4 regions of the Pectobacterium quasiaquaticum genome follow, and region 1 is predicted to be linked to each of the others. Evidence: predicted binding sites of a transcription regulator. Region 1 holds the regulator's gene; each other region holds the start of a gene.

What was found. Region 1 encodes CRP, which controls carbon source genes, mostly activating them, when cyclic AMP is high. Its sites were predicted from a motif close to ATGTGANNNNNNTCACAT; they were not measured.
Region 2: fadL (long-chain fatty acid transporter FadL) is a predicted target of CRP. The motif match lies at 2,137-2,154, and genes of this name have one in related genera.
Region 3: IG609_RS02505 (NupC/NupG family nucleoside CNT transporter) is a predicted target of CRP. The motif match lies at 2,295-2,312, and genes of this name have one in related genera.
Region 4: rhaS (HTH-type transcriptional activator RhaS) is a predicted target of CRP. The motif match lies at 2,080-2,097, and genes of this name have one in related genera.

What each region holds. Positions count from the first base shown of each region.
Region 1 is NZ_CP065177.1:3,972,161-3,976,375, reverse strand. It holds gene IG609_RS18230 (aminodeoxychorismate synthase component II) at 1-120, shown strand, start outside; gene argD (bifunctional acetylornithine/succinyldiaminopimelate transaminase) at 240-1,466, shown strand; gene crp (cAMP-activated global transcriptional regulator CRP) at 1,624-2,256, opposite strand; gene IG609_RS18215 (OsmC family protein) at 2,632-3,039, shown strand; gene IG609_RS18210 (phosphoribulokinase) at 3,152-4,021, opposite strand; gene IG609_RS18205 (YheU family protein) at 4,146-4,215, opposite strand, start outside.
Region 2 is NZ_CP065177.1:1,376,366-1,380,580, reverse strand. It holds gene fadJ (fatty acid oxidation complex subunit alpha FadJ) at 1-147, opposite strand, end outside; gene fadI (acetyl-CoA C-acyltransferase FadI) at 144-1,457, opposite strand; gene IG609_RS06310 (YfcZ/YiiS family protein) at 1,724-2,020, opposite strand; gene fadL (long-chain fatty acid transporter FadL) at 2,403-3,704, shown strand; gene IG609_RS06300 (SDR family oxidoreductase) at 3,913-4,215, opposite strand, start outside.
Region 3 is NZ_CP065177.1:525,248-529,462, forward strand. It holds gene osmY (molecular chaperone OsmY) at 1-564, shown strand, start outside; gene IG609_RS02490 (DUF1328 domain-containing protein) at 719-880, shown strand; gene IG609_RS02495 (CsbD family protein) at 1,070-1,258, shown strand; gene IG609_RS02500 (TatD family hydrolase) at 1,374-2,171, shown strand; gene IG609_RS02505 (NupC/NupG family nucleoside CNT transporter) at 2,473-3,750, shown strand; gene IG609_RS02510 (4'-phosphopantetheinyl transferase family protein) at 3,900-4,215, shown strand, end outside.
Region 4 is NZ_CP065177.1:496,185-500,399, forward strand. It holds gene IG609_RS02330 (L-rhamnose isomerase) at 1-415, opposite strand, end outside; gene rhaB (rhamnulokinase) at 412-1,902, opposite strand; gene rhaS (HTH-type transcriptional activator RhaS) at 2,239-3,078, shown strand; gene IG609_RS02345 (helix-turn-helix domain-containing protein) at 3,103-3,957, shown strand; gene IG609_RS02350 (CopG family ribbon-helix-helix protein) at 4,019-4,215, shown strand, end outside.

The DNA of each region.
Region 1 (4,215 bases):
CGTGATGAGATTATGGGGATTCGCCATCGCGCATTGCCGCTGGAAGGGGTGCAGTTTCACCCAGAGAGCATTCTTAGCCAACAAGGGCATCAGCTTTTGGATAATTTCCTTAAAATTTAGCTATATAGAAAGTTATTCTCCTCAGTAGCCGATTTAATATTGCCTGAAATTGATTTTTTATGCATATTTAGTGACTATATTTTCATTCCGATATGATGGACAGCAGAGTGAGGCAGCAAATGGCAGCAGAGCAGAAAGCAGTGACACGGGATACTCACGATAAAGTGATTTTGCCAGTTTATGCACCCGCGAAGTTTGTACCCGTGAAAGGTAAAGGGAGTCGCGTCTGGGATCAGGACGGCCGCGAGTATATCGATTTCTCCGGCGGTATTGCGGTTACGGCGCTGGGTCACTGTCATCCTGCATTGGTGAACGCGTTGCAGCAGCAGGGTGAAAAGCTGTGGCATACCAGCAATATTTTCACTAATGAGCCTGCGTTGCGCCTCGCCAGCAAATTGATTGATGCGACTTTTGCCGACCGTGTGTTTTTTGTTAACTCCGGTGCTGAGGCCAATGAAGCTGCCTTCAAGCTGGCGCGTCACTATGCGGTTAAACGCCATAGTCCGTATAAAACCAAGATCATCGCCTTCTACAATGCATTCCATGGTCGGACGCTGTTCACCGTCTCAGTCGGCGGACAGCCTAAATATGCCGATGGTTTCGGGCCGAAGCCTGCCGATATTGTTCATGTTCCCTTCAACGATCTGGCTGCGGTTAAAGCGGTGATGGACGATCACACCTGTGCAGTCGTGCTTGAGCCGGTTCAGGGTGAAGGGGGGATTACGCCTGCTACGCCTGAATTTTTACAAGGCGTTCGCGAGCTGTGCGATCAGCACAAGGCGCTGCTGGTGTTTGATGAAGTGCAGAGCGGAATGGGGCGTACTGGCAAACTATTTAGCTACATGCACTACGGCATTACGCCGGATATTCTCACAACGGCTAAAGCATTGGGTGGTGGTTTCCCAATTAGCGCGATGCTGACGACGGAAGAGATCGCATCGGCCATGACGGTTGGGGTGCACGGCACCACCTATGGCGGCAACCCGCTGGCCTGTGCGGTAGCGGAAGCCGCGCTGGATATTATCAATACGCCAGAAGTGCTGTCAGGTGTAGCGGATCGCCACGATCGCTTTGTCAGCGAGCTTGAGAAAATCAATCAGCAGTACGATGTATTCAAACAGATCCGCGGTATGGGGCTGTTACTGGGGGCTGAACTGAAACCGCAATGGCACGGTCGTGCGGGCGAGTTTCTGGCGGCGGCAACGGCTCAGGGGCTTATGGTGCTGATGGCTGGGCCGAACGTAATCCGCTTTGTGCCATCTTTGATCATTGATGAAGAGGATATTGCGCAGGGGATGGCAAAATTTGCTAAAGCCGTCGCGCAGGTCGTTAACGCAGCAGACTGATTATGCTCTCAAAAGATCAGCCATAAAAAACGTAGGGAACGTTTTTCAACGTTGCGTTAGCAACGACCCGTAGGGTGGCGAGCAGGAAGCTCGCCATAAAAAAAGCGTGAGGCCGAGGCTTCACGCTTTTTTATTGGTAGGGTACAGCGACAGGGGCTTAGCGAGTGCCGTAAACGACAATCGTTTTACCGTGTGCAGAGATCAGATTCTGGTCTTCTAACATTTTCAGAATGCGGCCCACGGTTTCACGCGAGCAGCCAACGATTTGCCCAATTTCCTGACGGGTAATTTTTATTTGCATGCCATCTGGATGCGTCATGGCATCAGGTTGTTTGGCCAGGTTGAGTAGGGTTTGGGCAATACGGCCGGTCACATCAAGGAAGGCGAGGTTGCCGACCTTCTCAGAGGTAACCTGAAGTCTGCTTGCCATTTGTGCAGACAGGCGCATGAGGATATCCGGGTTAACCTGGATGAGCTGGCGGAATTTTTTATAGGAAATTTCGGCCACTTCACAGGCGGTTTTTGCCCGAACCCATGCGCTGCGTTCCTGACCTTCTTCAAACAGGCCGAGCTCGCCGATAAAATCGCCCTGATTGAGGTAGGAGAGAATCATTTCCTTGCCTTCTTCATCTTTGATTAGCACTGCGACAGAGCCTTTCACGATGTAGTAAAGCGTTTCTGCTTTTTCACCTTGGTGAATCAGCGTGCTCTTCGATGGATACTTGTGAATATGACAATGGGAAAGGAACCATTCGAGAGTTGGGTCTGTTTGCGGTTTGCCGAGAACCATTCGCTATCATCCTCTGTTGTAATTCACTGCGCAAATTACAGGGGTCAGAGTTCCCTGTACGGCGTGTTTTACTGCTAAAAAAATAAAATTCAGTCTAGGCAGAATGACGTCAGGGAATATACTGAAACCACTGTACCCTTTATTTTCCGGTTGCTGCCTTGCCGCACCGTAAACGTGGCTGGGGTATGTCTGGCCAGGCCATCATCTTCTTCGTTTCTGGGTTTGTCCAGAAAAGGTCTATTCTGTTTTCGTTTTAACACAGCTTGAAGGACGTGTCTTGTGTTGTCTCGCTTCAGCATGACAAAGCGCTGATTAACGCTGGTTTTTGTACAGTAACGGTATAAATTTTCAAAAAATTTTTAGTGGAGAGGCATCATGCAGGCACGGGTGAAATGGGTTGAAGGCTTAACGTTTTTGGGCGAATCTGCATCAGGGCATCAGATATTGATGGACGGCAATTCCGGTGATAAAGCGCCCAGTCCGATGGAAATGGTGTTGATGTCTGTAGGCGGATGCAGCGCGATTGATGTGGTATCGATTCTGCAAAAAGGCCGCAACGATGTAGCGGATTGTGAAGTGAAATTAACGTCAGAGCGTCGGTCTGACGCACCGCGTTTATTTACCCACATCAATCTGCATTTTATCGTGACGGGAAAAGGGTTGACCGACAAAGTTGTCGAGCGAGCCGTCGCACTGTCGGCGGAAAAATACTGCTCTGTAGCACTGATGCTGGGTAAAGCCGTTGAGGTGACGCACAGCCACGAAATTAGAGTGCTGGAATAATCCCTTTCTCTGGGCACTCATTCTGGTCACTTAAGCCTGTTATTAGGGGAAACACAGGGGAGGTTCCGGTAGGGAGGCCTCACCCCTATGGCCGCCCCGTGTATCTCGATGCTTATTCGATAGTTTTCCCTTCAATTAACCGCTGCACCAGCGGCGCCATGATCAATTCCATCGCCAGCCCCATCTTCCCGCCGGGAACGACCAGCGTGTTGATGTGCGAAATAAAGGAACCCTGCAACATGGCGAGCAGATAGGGGTAATCAATATTGTCCAATCCCTGAAAATGAATCACGACGAAGCTTTCGTCCAGTGACGGAATCGATTTGGCTGCGAACGGGTTGGAGGTGTCCACGGTAGGCACACGCTGGAAGTTGATGTGTGTGCGAGAGAACTGTGGCGTGATATAGGTGATGTAGTCTTCCATTGAGCGGACGACGGAATCCATCACCGCTTCACGCGAGTGACCGCGCTCATTAACGTCACGAATCAGCTTTTGAATCCATTCCAGGTTGACGATCGGCACCACGCCGACGAGTAAATCGACATGCTGTGCCACGTCGTTTTGTTCGGTGACTACGCCGCCGTGCAATCCTTCATAGAACAGGATGTCCGTGGGTTCCGGCATTGGCTCCCACGGCGTGAACGTTCCGGGAACCTGATTATAGGGAATGGCTTCATCATAGGTATGAAGGTATTTACGCGTCTGACCGAGCCCGTGCAGGCCATATTCGATAAACGACTGTTCCAGCAGGCTGAAATCATTCGCTTCTGGGCCGAAATAGCTGATGTGGCGTCCTGAATCACGCGCTTTACGAATCGCCATATCCATTTCCGGGCGGGTATAGCGGTGAAAGCTATCGCCTTCCAACTGGGCTGCACGCAGATCAAACTGCTGGAAAATCTTACGGAAGGCCAGACTGGTTGTTGTGGTTCCCGCTCCGCTGGAGCCGGTAACCGCAATAATCGGATGCTGATGTGACATAAGACGCGTGACTCCGTGATCGCGAGGTTCGCATAGACCGAAGGCCTGCGCGCATCCTCAAAAAAGACGTAATTATTATCATTGTTAGCATGTTTGACGCGTTCTTTCACGACTTTCGCCATGCTCAATAAGGGGCATGTCCTCCAGCATTGAGCTGGTTGCGGGGCATGATATTGAGGGTTTCATGTAACTCA
Region 2 (4,215 bases), 1.9 Mb from region 1:
CACCTTCTCGCTGGGAACATCAATGCAAATCACACCGATATTGTCCGACCGAATCGTTAGGGAAAAGGCTGAGGGGCTTGCCGTCACAGACGATGTTGTTTCCATTGCAGACGATGTTGTGACGGAGAAAGGCTGTTGATCGTTCATGGCGTCACCTCCAGTACCATTGCCGCACCCAGCCCGCCAGCCGCGCAGGCGGTGGTTAACCCCAGTCCGCCGCCACGACGGCGCAGTTCATTCAGCGTTTGGGTAATCATCCTCGCGCCAGTGGCAGCAAAGGGATGTCCATAGGCAATGGATCCCCCCAACACATTGAACTTAGCGCGATCTACCTCACCCAGTGCGGCGTTTCTACCCAGTTGATTACGGGCGAACTCATCGCTGGCAAACAGTTTGAGATTTGCCAACGTTTGGGCGGCAAAGGCTTCGTGCATATCAATAAGCGTCAGATCGCTCAGCGTCACGCCAGCCCTTGCCAACGCCAGCGGGGAGGCGTAAGCCGGCCCCAGCAACATATCACGCTGCACACCGATAGCGCTGAATGCATAGCTGCGTAGGTAGCCTAGTGGCGTGAGCCCCAGACTTTTGGCCTTAGACTCACTCATCATCAACACCGCCGCCGCACCATCCGTGAGCGGCGTACTGTTCGCCGCCGTGACCGTACCGTGTCGGCGATCGAACGCCGGGCGTAAGCGGGAATATTGATCCAGTGCGGAATCATGACGCACATTGTTATCTTCGCTCAGCGCCTTGTCATAAGGCGGGACGTAAGCCGTCATCACTTCATCGCGCAGCACGCCGGATTCCCAGGCCTGAGCCGCCAGCTTGTGTGAGCGATGCGCCAGTTCATCCTGCTCTTCACGCGTTATGCCGTAGGTTTTTGCCATTTGCTCGGCGGTATCGCCCATGCGTAGCCCGGTGGAATACTCCGCCACGGCGGGCGCAACCGGCAGCAGATCTTTTGGGCGCAGGCCGCTTAACAGTTTCAACTTCTGGCTCAGCGTCCGAGCCTTGTTCATATCCACTAGCGTTCTGGCCAACGCTTTACTGACGCCAATCGGCAGCACGGAAGAGGAATCCGCCCCGCCGGCAATGCCGACCTCCACCATACCCGCCATAATGCTTTCCGCCACGTTGGCAACCGCCTGAAAGCTGGTGGCGCAGGCGCGCGACACGCTGTAGGCATCGGTATGCACGCTCATGCCCGTGCCGAGCACGATCTCTCTGGCGATATTCGGCGCTTCGGGCATTTGGACCACCTGCCCAAAGACCAATAGCTCGATCAACTCAGGATCGATCCCAGTGCGGACCAGTAATTCGCTGGTGACGAGCTTCCCTAATTCGATGGCAGGTACGCCATGATAGGCCGTTGCCTGCCGAGCAAATGGGGTGCGTAATCCGCTCACGAACGCAATGCGATCGCCACGGCGGGTTATCAGAGGTAATACCTCGCTCATAAACGCTCCTGTTAACCGAAAATACTCCCGTTAACCAAAAATACTTCCGTTAACCAAAAATAAAGTACGCGCACAACAGGTCAGACCTGATTTTATTGTTAACCAAATAGTTACATTACGCAAAGCTGCGCCACACAAAAGTGTGACCTTTTGCGTAATGAATAATAGGCGGGAATGAAAACAGCAAGATTTGGAGAGTAATAATGAAATGCAGATCAATACGTGAAAAGCACAGGAGCCAATCAAGGCTCCTGTGAGAGATGAGCTTAACGCAGGCCGAGCTGGAAAATCATCGTTTCAGCCTGGCAGCTGAACGAGAAATCGATGTCCAATTTAACACCGCCGTCTACCTCTTCCAGCGTGCTGGCGATTTCACAAGGTTCAGACTCTACCGCACGCGCTTTTTCCGTCAGGGCGGCCAGTGCCGCTTCCGCCTCAGCACGATCGCCGAAAACGTTGCTATAAGACGCCGTGCAATCCGTGTTATCCATAATTGTGCCGACATCGACACAGCAGCAGGCTGCGGTTTCTTCAGCACTGCATTTGTTGATTACGTTCGTCATGCTACTTTCCTCTTAAAACGCGGGGAGATATGATCCAGTTCAAATATTTTTATCTTCCTTATATTTTACTCCCTCATCCCAAAGCAGTACCAGCACTTCATGCTCGACCGTAATTTTATTGATATTAATCACATTACGGTGTTATGCAGCAGTAAAAATCGAGTAATATCGCTTCACACAAATTAACTAAAACGTTAAGCAGATCTAAATTTCGCATCATTTTGGAAATATTTCCAATACACAAATGCAACATTGTCGTATTCCCCACTTATACTTTGGCAACTGGTCTGATTTGTCAGGCTGAGTGCGCCCCCTACAATGCGCGTCCCTTGTTACCCCGTGTAACAACGTTAAATAACAAGCATATAAAGAGGTTTTGGTCATGAACCAGAAAAACCTGTTCAAACAATCCACAATTGCTGTTGCGGTGGCCCTGTTTTCAGCAAATGTGTCCGCAGCTGGTTTCCAGCTAAATGAATACTCATCATCGGGTCTGGGACGTGCGTTTTCTGGTGAAGGTGCGGTAGCCGATAATGCGACCTCAGGTAGCCGTAACCCAGCGACCATGACCATGTTTGACCGTCCGTCTTTCTCCGGTGGTGTCACCTATATCAACCCAGATATCGATGTTCAGGGGAAAAATTCCCTGACTGGGCAAGATACCAGCGCTAAAAACATCGCGCCGCACGCTTGGGTGCCGAACCTGCATTTCATCATGCCGCTGAATGAACAGTGGGCGATTGGTGCTTCCGCCACCACTAACTATGGTCTGGCGACTAAATTTAATGATAACTATGCAGCAGGTTCTATCGGCGGTGAAACCGACCTGTTGACGTCAAACCTGAACCTGAGCGCCGCATATCGCCTGAACCAACATTTCAGTTTTGGTTTAGGGGTTAACGCGGTTTATGCCGATGCCAAATTTATTCGGCGCGCTGGTGAACTGGCTAATGTTCCTGCTGGTGCGGGTGGCGCTCAGGGTGCTGTTGCTGGTCCATCTTCAGAGATGGCTCGTCTGGAAGGTAAAGAATGGGGATACGGCTGGAACGCCGGGATTCTGTATGAAGTGGATGAAAATAACCGCTTCGGCCTGACCTATCGTTCCAAAGTCGATATCGATTTCAATGGCGATTACAGTAACCAACGGTCCGCTGGACCTGGTGCCCTCAATGGTGCAACCATTCCCGGTAAGCTGACACTCAATCTGCCAGAAATGTGGGAAGCGTCCGCCTACCACCGTGTTGCACCGAAATGGGCGGTTCACTACAGCCTAACTTACACCAGTTGGAGCCATTTCCAGGAACTGAAAGCGACAGGTAACACTGGCAACACGCTGTTCCAGAAAGAGGAAGGCTTCCGTGATGCCTACCGTCTCGCACTCGGCACCACCTACTATCATGACGATAACTGGACGTTCCGTAGTGGTATCGCGTTTGATGACAGCCCGATACCAGCCGACAGACGTTCTATCTCTATCCCCGATCAGGATCGTTTCTGGTTAAGCGCAGGTACCACCTACGCCTTCAATAAAGACGCGTCAGTGGATATTGGCGTTTCCTATATGCATGGTAAGCAAGTTGATATCAGCGAACCTCTCTCTGATAGAGCTGGCTCTCCAAGTTACAACTTCAGTTCTAAAGGTAAGGCCTGGCTATACGGCGTGAACTTTAACTATGTGTTCTAAATTATGTGTTCTAAATAAAGAATGGCGTTCTAAATAACGTACGAGTTTATAAATAAAGCATACGTTCTCATTGCTAGCAGTCACAACGTGATAAAGCAGGTAAGGCGACTTACCTGCTTTTTATTGCTCATCACAAGGCATTTGTCTCTTTCTTACTGGCGCAGTGATTAGCTAATGATAAACACCGCACGCCAATCGTCATGCCAGATCAGTCGTTCAACAGACGCCCGCCATCCACGACGATTTCACTACCGATGGTCCATCGGGACTCATCTGAAGCCAGGTACAACACCGCCTTGGCAATCTCCTCCGCCGTACCGAAACGGCCTGAAGGGATGCTTTTGACAATCTCCTCATTGACTTGTTTGCGATAACTGTCGGGAATACCAAGTTTGTCATATAGCGGGGTATCGATTGGCCCAGGGCTAACCGCGTTGATGCGAATACCACGCGCCATCAGTTCGCTCGACAGCGTCTTTGACAGGCTAAGGAAAGCCGCTTTGGTCGCAGA
Region 3 (4,215 bases), 1.0 Mb from region 1:
GGTTCAATTCTGGCTGGCGGTGCCATGGCTGAGGAAACATTAGGGCAGAAGGTGGAACGTATCGCGGACACTACTGGTACAAAAATCGATAACTCCGCCAATAAAGCCTCTGGCTACGTCAGTGACAGCGCGATCACAGCCAAGGTGAAGAGTGCGTTGTTGGAAGACAAATCGATTACCAGCAGCGACATTTCCGTTGAAACATCAAATGGCGTCGTCACGCTGAGCGGCTTTGTCGGTAGTCAGGAATTGAGCACCCGTGCGGTGCAAATCGCGACGCAGGTTGAGGGTGTCCAGTCCGTCAGCGATAAACTGCAGGTGAAAGATTCCCAATCACAATCGGTTGGCGCTTATGCCGATGATGCGGTGATTACCAGCACGATTAAAGCCAAACTGCTGGCAGATAACATTGTTCCGTCCCGTAAAGTGAAAGTCGAAACGCAGGCTGGCGTCGTGCAACTGAGCGGCGGGGTGGATAACAAAGCGCAGTCCGACCGTGCTGAAAGTATTGCGAAGGCCGTTGACGGCGTGAAAAGCGTCAAGAACGACCTGACAGTGAAATAACCATCGCTATACCGTACAGGGTTATCCGTAATGGCGGATAACCCTACCTAATCCGCATAACAAACACCCTCTGTGGATACGCAGTCAGGACGCAAGACGCGCGTCAGGATGACCACCATGATTATTTTTCATTTTTGTCTGGTAAGGAGAGCGTATGTTTCGTTGGGGCATTATATTTTTAGTTATCGCACTGATCGCGGCAGCACTGGGTTTCGGCGGATTGGCCGGTACAGCAGCGGGTGCGGCGAAAATCGTCTTTGTGGTCGGTATTATTCTGTTTCTGGTTAGCTTGTTCTCGGGTCGAAAACGGCCGTAGCACAGCACCTTCTTTCATTCTTTCTCCATAGAAAGAAATGTCATACAGAGCACACAGCCGCGCCACGCGGCTGTCATATTTTACCGGCACACTATCTTTTACCGGCACACTATCTTTTACTGATACAAATCTTTTACTAATACGACCCGCGTATTTGCTGCATTTCGACAGTTTATCAGGAGGGTGATGATGAATAGCGATATCGTTGTTGGTAAATGGAAACAGTGGAAAGGGAATTTTCTGGCGCTGTGTGCCGATTGGTTTGACAGCGACTGTGCCTGGCTGGAAGGGAGTAACGATTACCTGTCCGGCGTGTTGCAAGAGGGTTACGGAAAAGCGCACGAAGAGGTATCCTCAGAGAAAACCACGCTACACTGAGGCCTCACCGCAACGACAAGTCCGATTCTGCCATGAGGCTTTTGGCAGGATATTACTTGGGTGTAGATTAGGTCGCCTCATCTTGACGTGCCTAATCTTGACGGAGAGAAGCAACGTGCTTTCTGAACGACACCGCTTTATCGATACCCACTGCCATTTCGATTTCCCCTTATTCCATGATGATGCACCGGAAAGCCTGCGTCTGGCGCAAGACGCAGGAGTTGAGCGCATCATTATTCCGGCTGTGGCTTCTCAGCATTTTGAGCGCGTGTTGACGCTTGCTCGCACCTACTCTCCACTTTATGCCGCTCTGGGCCTTCACCCGCTTTATATCGCTGAACATCAGGAAAGTGACCTGCTCCGTCTGGAAGAGGAACTGCGCCAGTGGCCTGTCACGCTGGTGGCGGTGGGGGAGATTGGGTTGGATCTCTATATGCCGGAACCGCAGTTTGAGAGGCAACTTACCTTTCTTGAGGCTCAGCTTCGGCTGGCGAAAAAATACGATCTCCCGACGATCCTGCACTCGCGACGCAGTCACGACAGGCTGGCGCAATGGCTCCGCCGTATCGATGTGCCGCGTACTGGCGTCGTCCATGGGTTTGCAGGCAGCCTGGCGCAGGCGCAGGCCTTTATCCGGCTGGGCTATTACATCGGTGTGGGGGGAACCATTACCTATGACAGAGCGAACAAAACGCGTCAGGCGATCGCGCGGCTACCGTTAGATAGGCTGCTGCTGGAAACTGACGCGCCCGATATGCCGATGAGTGGCTATCAGGGGCAGCCCAATCGACCCGAGCGTATTTCGTGCGCGTTTCAAACGCTGTGTGAGCTACGAGCAGAACCGCCTGAAGAGATTGCTGAGGCGCTGTGGCAGAATTCGTTCAGGCTGTTTGGGCGGCTCACTCCGACATAACACCGTTACCGTTATGCTGAAACGCTTCCCCTAAAGCGGGAGCCTGTTTGCTTTCACTTTTCTCTTATTTCTGTGCAACAGCAGACAGAACAGTCATTCCGATTTCATATATCATCCATCAAATTGTGATGCAGATCACTTTTCAGTGTTTTGGACTGTTCGATGTTGTGTGTATTTGTGACATAAATTAGCGACCTTTTCGGGCCACTCTTTATAATCGGCTCGCCAAGGCGTACTTACCGTTCTGGCGACACGATTTTTATTCTGTTTTCACTTTTTCACGCGTTATAGGGAACTGCACATGCAACTCGTTATGAGTCTCATCGGCATGCTTGTTCTGATTTTGTTCGCGGTTATGTTGTCCAGTAATCGTAAAGCGATCAGATTGCGCACCGTAGTGGGTGCTTTCATTCTTCAGATTGGTATCGGTGCGCTGGTGTTGTATGTGCCAGTAGGACGCAAAATTCTGGAAGGATTGACGGGCGGTGTAGCAAACGTTATCGCCTACGGAAACCAAGGGGTTTCATTCATTTTTGGCGGTCTGGTTTCCGACAAAATGTTCGAAGTCTTTGGCGGTGGTGGGTTTGTTTTCGCATTCCGTGTTTTACCGATCATCGTCTTTTTCTCTTCCCTTGTGGCGGTACTGTATTACATGGGTGTGATGCAGTGGGTCATCCGTTTATTAGGCGGCGGGTTGCAGAAACTGTTGGGAACCTCCCGTACTGAATCGCTCTCTGCAACCGCCAACATCTTTGTCGGCCAAACGGAAGCGCCGCTGGTGGTTCGTCCCTATATCGCCAACATGACGCGTTCTGAGCTGTTTGCGGTGATGTGTGGTGGATTGGCTTCCATTGCGGGATCGGTGATGGCGGGCTATGCCCAGATGGGGGTGCCACTGGACTACCTGATTGCGGCCTCCTTCATGGCGGCACCGGGTGGATTGCTGTTCGCCAAATTGATGGTGCCGGAAACGGAGAAAACGCACGACCATGACGAGATGGTTGGCTTTGTCGATGAAGACGATCGCCCAGCTAACGTCATTGATGCCGCGGCAAGTGGCGCGGCGTCCGGTATGCAGTTGGCGCTGAATGTGGGGGCGATGCTGCTGGCTTTTGTCGCGTTGATTGCTCTTCTTAACGGCATTCTGGGCGGCATCGGTGGCTGGTTTGATTATCCGCAACTGTCGCTGCAACTGATTCTGGGGTGGGTGTTCTCGCCCGTTGCTTTCTTGATCGGTGTACCGTGGCATGAAGCAACGGTTGCGGGCTCGTTCATTGGGCAAAAACTGATCGTCAACGAGTTCGTCGCTTACATGAATTTCAGCGAGTACCTGAAGGCAGATGATGTGGTTGCCGCTGCGGGCTTGCAGGTTCTGTCGGAGCATACCAAAGCGGTGATTTCGTTCGCGCTGTGCGGCTTTGCTAACCTTTCGTCTATTGCTATCCTTATTGGAGGTTTGGGCAGTATGGCACCGACTCGGCGTCAGGATATTGCCCGATTGGGTTTGAAAGCGGTTGCGGCAGGTACGCTTTCTAACCTGATGAGCGCCTGCATCGCAGGGTTCTTCCTGACCCTGTAAATGTAACCAGGCATTCTTGCAGTAGCGAGATGATGGGCGGCGAAAGTCGCCCATTGTTCGTTTAAATCCCCGCATTTCCTAGGGTTTAAGCGTGACTTATGCAGCATTTACCGAATGCGGGCGCGATAGGCTTGCCAGAGTGGAGCAACATGCTTTCTGCTTTTATTGATGATGTTGAATGGATTACGTTTCCACGGGCAACGGACGGTGTCGCTTATCCAGGTATTACTGCTCGCTGCCATTTCCACTTGTCTGCCTACGACGACGCGCTTTTTGCCGAGGCGAACATTCCTTTTTCCGACGCGCTAGAGCGTGCGGTGCCGAAACGCCGCGCTGAATTTCTGGCTGGGCGCTGTGTGGCCAAACACGTGTTGAACAAGCTAGAACACCCTGATTTTGTTCTGCATAGCGGGGAAGACCGCTCGCCACAGTGGCCGGGAAATATTGCCGGTTCACTGAGCCATA
Region 4 (4,215 bases), 990 kb from region 1:
GATGAGAAAAGCAGGTCGGGTTAAAATCCAGCCCGAGCTGGTGGCGCTTGGCCCATTCAACCCAGGTGCTGAAATGCTCGGGGGCAATCTCGTTGCGGGCGACGGGCTGTGCGGATTCCAGATAAATGGCATGCAGGTTCAGTCGTTTAGGGCCGGGGATCAGCGCAAAGGCCTGTTCCAGATCGGCACGCAGTTCATCCGGCGTGCTCGCTTTGCCGGGGTAGTTGCCGGTGGCCTGAATACCGCCGGTGAGTGGCCCGCCGGTGTTCTCGAATCCGACCACATCGTCGCCCTGCCAGCAGTGCATTGACACCGGAATCTGGTCGAGCTGTTCCAGCACGGCCTCTACGTCAATATTCATGCTGGCGTAGCGTGCTTTTGCCAGTTGCCAGGCGGTTTCAATTGGTGTGCTCATTGCGTAGTCTCCTTTTTGCCCTGTGGGGCGGTTTCTGGCTGGCTGAGCGCCTGAAAACGACGCCAGTGCCCGGCAAAATCACTCTCCGCACATGGGGTATAGCGATGCAGAGGGAAGTTATGAGTCAGCATGTGCCGGAATGCGTTAAGGTCGGCAACGGCGCCTAGCGCCATCAGTTGGCAGCCGATATTGCCAAGTGTCGAGGCCTCGACCGGCCCGGCCAGAACCGGAATCTGGCACACATCGGCGCACAGTTGGTTCAGGAAGGCGTTCTGGCTGCCACCGCCGACAATATGCAACTGGCGGATTGGCGCGTGGCACAGTTCGCCCAGTTCCAGTACCACCTGCCTATAGAGCAGCGCGAGGCTGTCGAAGATGCAGCGTGCCAGCTCGGCATCGCTGTGGGGCACGGGCTGGCCGTGCTCACGGCAATAGTCGCGGATCGCCTGATGCATGGACGGCGGATTGATAAAGCGATCGTCATTCGGATTAATCAGACTGACAAAAGCGGGCAGAGCGGCGGCGGACTGAATCAGCGCGCCTAAATCCTTGATGTCACGCTCCTGACAAACGCGCTGTAGCAGCCACAGCCCCATGATGTTTTTCAGTACCCGATAGGTGCCGTCCACGCCACCTTCGTTGGTGATATTGGCGGCCAGCGCCTGCTGGCTATTAAACGGCGTGTCGCTCTCGATGCCCATTAGCGACCAGGTGCCGGAGCTGAGATAGGCGCTGTCGCGGCTTAGCAACGGTGCGCCGACCACCGCGCTGGCGGTGTCGTGCGTGGCGACAGCGGTGACGGGAATCTGCCGTCCGCTTGGCGCTGTCCAGTTCCCCACGGCGTGCCCCGGCTGCACCGGATCGCTCAACCAGCGGCGCGGGATGCCCAGATAGTCCAGCAGTTCGCTGTCCCAGGTTTTCTGTTCCAGATTAAGCAGTTGGGTTGTGCTGGCGTTGGTGTATTCGCAGACGACATTCCCCGTGAGGCGATAGTGAAAATAGTCGGGAATCATCAGCAGGTGTGCCACCTGATTCAGATCGTCAGACGGTGCGTCACACAGCGCTTTAAGCTGATAAAGCGTATTAAATGGCAGGAACTGAATGCCGGTACGCTGATAGATCGCCTCACGTCCCAGTTCGGCAGTGACGGTAGCCATCACGCCGTCGGTGCGGTGATCGCGATAGGAATACGGCAGGCCAACACGCTGCCCGTCCTTATCGAGTAGCACATAGTCCACGCCCCAACTGTCGATCCCGATGCTATCGGGGGTGATACCCATGGCATCGATTTGGTGTAATCCGGTGAGGATGTCACCTTCCAGCGCGGCCAGATCCCACTGGTGATGGTTGTCCTGAAACACCAGCGTATTGCTGAAACGGTGAATTTCTTTCAGCGTCAAATGCTGCGTTGCGGTGTGCAAGGTTGCCAGCATGACCCGACCACTGGATGCACCTAAATCCACCGCCACGATATTCTTCACCGCCATAGCCGCACTCCTTACTTGTTGGATGTGTTGCAGTGTAAGGAGCGGTAACAGAAGCCACCTTCCTATGAGTGCCATCTACAACAGGCGGCTGGCAAAATGACAAAGCTGACCGTGAAAGGGCTCACAATCTGGGAAATTACTTAGGGAATAACCATGAGGAAATCAGGGGAAAAGGCGATGTGATCCTTGCCACACTTCAATCAATTAGGCGATGAGATCTTAAAAAAAGAGCAGTCAGATGGCGTGTGGGCGACGGTATTTGAAGGCCGGTTTTGTGGCTTCTGACTACTCTTTTCAAAGGCTACACTTTTGCCAGAGGCTGAATGGAGAACTGAAATGACGTTACTTCGTGGTGATGATTTTTTTACTTCGCGTGCCGTAACGGTTGCGGTGGAACCGCGTACCCCACAAGTGGCGTTTCCTGAGCATTATCATGATTTCTGGGAAATCGTGCTGGTGGAGCAGGGTGCGGGTGTCCATGTGTTTAACGACCAACCTTATGCGCTGTGCAGCGGTTCGGTCTTCTTCGTTCGCGATAACGATCGGCATCTGTTTGAAGACGTCGAAGGGCTGTGCCTGACCAACATGCTGTACCGCTCGCCGCGCGGGTTCCGCTTCCTTTCCGATATCGCCGCCTTTTTGCCGTATGGCCCGAACGGCGAATGGCAAGGGCAGTGGCAGGTGAATGCAGCGGGGATGCAGCAGTTGAAACAGTCGTTGAACAGTCTGGCTGAACTGGCGCAGAGCGATGCGCCAGAGGCTATTGCTGCCAGCGAAAGCCTGTTTCTGCACATTCTGGTGCAACTGCGTCAACACTGTTTCCAGACGGAGGGCAACGGCTCCGAGCGTCAAGGAGTGCAGGCGCTGCTGGGCTGGCTGCAAAACAACTACAGTGAAGAAGTGAACTGGGGCGACTTGGCTGACCAGTTCTCGCTGCCGCTGCGTACGTTGCATCGTCAGCTCAAACAACACACCGGTATGACGCCACAACGCTATCTGAATCGGTTAAGATTACTGGAGGCTCGTCGGCGGTTGCAGCAGAGTGATGATTCTATCACCACGATTGCGCACGCCTGTGGATTTAGCGACAGCAATCACTTCTCGACGCAATTCCGCAAGGCATTCTCGCAGGCACCTAAGTCACTACGCCATCAGGCGTTTTCTCGTGAAGAGTAGGTAATAGCAACTGCGGGTGAGGGAATGGCGACAGTAATACGGGGTTTGAAATTACAGACTGAAGACTATTTTCTCACCGACAAAAATGCCGTGATGGTTGCTGAACGGCATCCTCAGCCGGTGTTTCCGCTGCATCATCATGATTTCGACGAACTGGTGATTGTCTGGCGTGGCAATGGCCTTCACCTCTGGAACGATGTGCCTTACCGCATTACCCGTGGCGATATGTTCTATGTCTCCGCGAATGATCGCCACAGCTATGAATCCGTCCACGGGCTCGAACTGGACAATATTCTCTATATTCGCAATCGCCTGACGCTATCCGCCGACTGGCAAGCGTTACTGCCGGGCGGGGAGCTGCCACAAAGCCAGCGTCACTGGTGCTTAGGCTCGCAAGGCATGGATACCCTCCGTGAGAAGGTGGACGCGCTGACGCAGGAGTGTATGAAGTCGGATACGCTGTCGTTGCAACTGAGTGAAGCACTGTTGTTGCAGATTGCACTGCTGGCGGCACGTTATCGCCATTCTCCGGATAGCCCACAGTTGGCGGACGCGCACCAGTTGGATATGTTGATGAATGCGCTGCGTGCCAGCATTGCCGCGCCGTTTCGCTTTGAAGCCTTCTGTGAACAGCACCACTTCAGCGCCCGCACTTTACGTTCGCGCTTTAAAGAACAAACCGGCATGAGCGTGCCGCACTACTTGCGCCAGCTGCGGCTATGCAAGGCGATGGAGCTGCTGCGTTATGACCTGCAAACCATTGGCGACGTTGCCGCACTGTGCGGTTTTGAAGACAGTAACTACTTCTCCGTGGTGTTCCATCAGGCGTTCGGCGTTTCGCCCAGCGCTTATCGCCAGCGCTTCCTGAATGTGGAGTGACACCCGCATCGTTCGGGGTTAATATCACTGGTGACACCAATGATATTAACCGGAGCATATTATGGCTGACACCACACGTCAAACCACGACGCTGCGCATCGATCAGGACATTAAGGAACGACTGAAAACGCTGGCCGATGACCGCAACAGCTCAGCCCATGCGCTGATGCTGGAAGCGATTGCCGAATACGTTGAGCGGGAAGAAAAACGCAGCCAGTACCGTAAAGAGGCGTTGGCCGCGTGGGAAGACTATCAGGA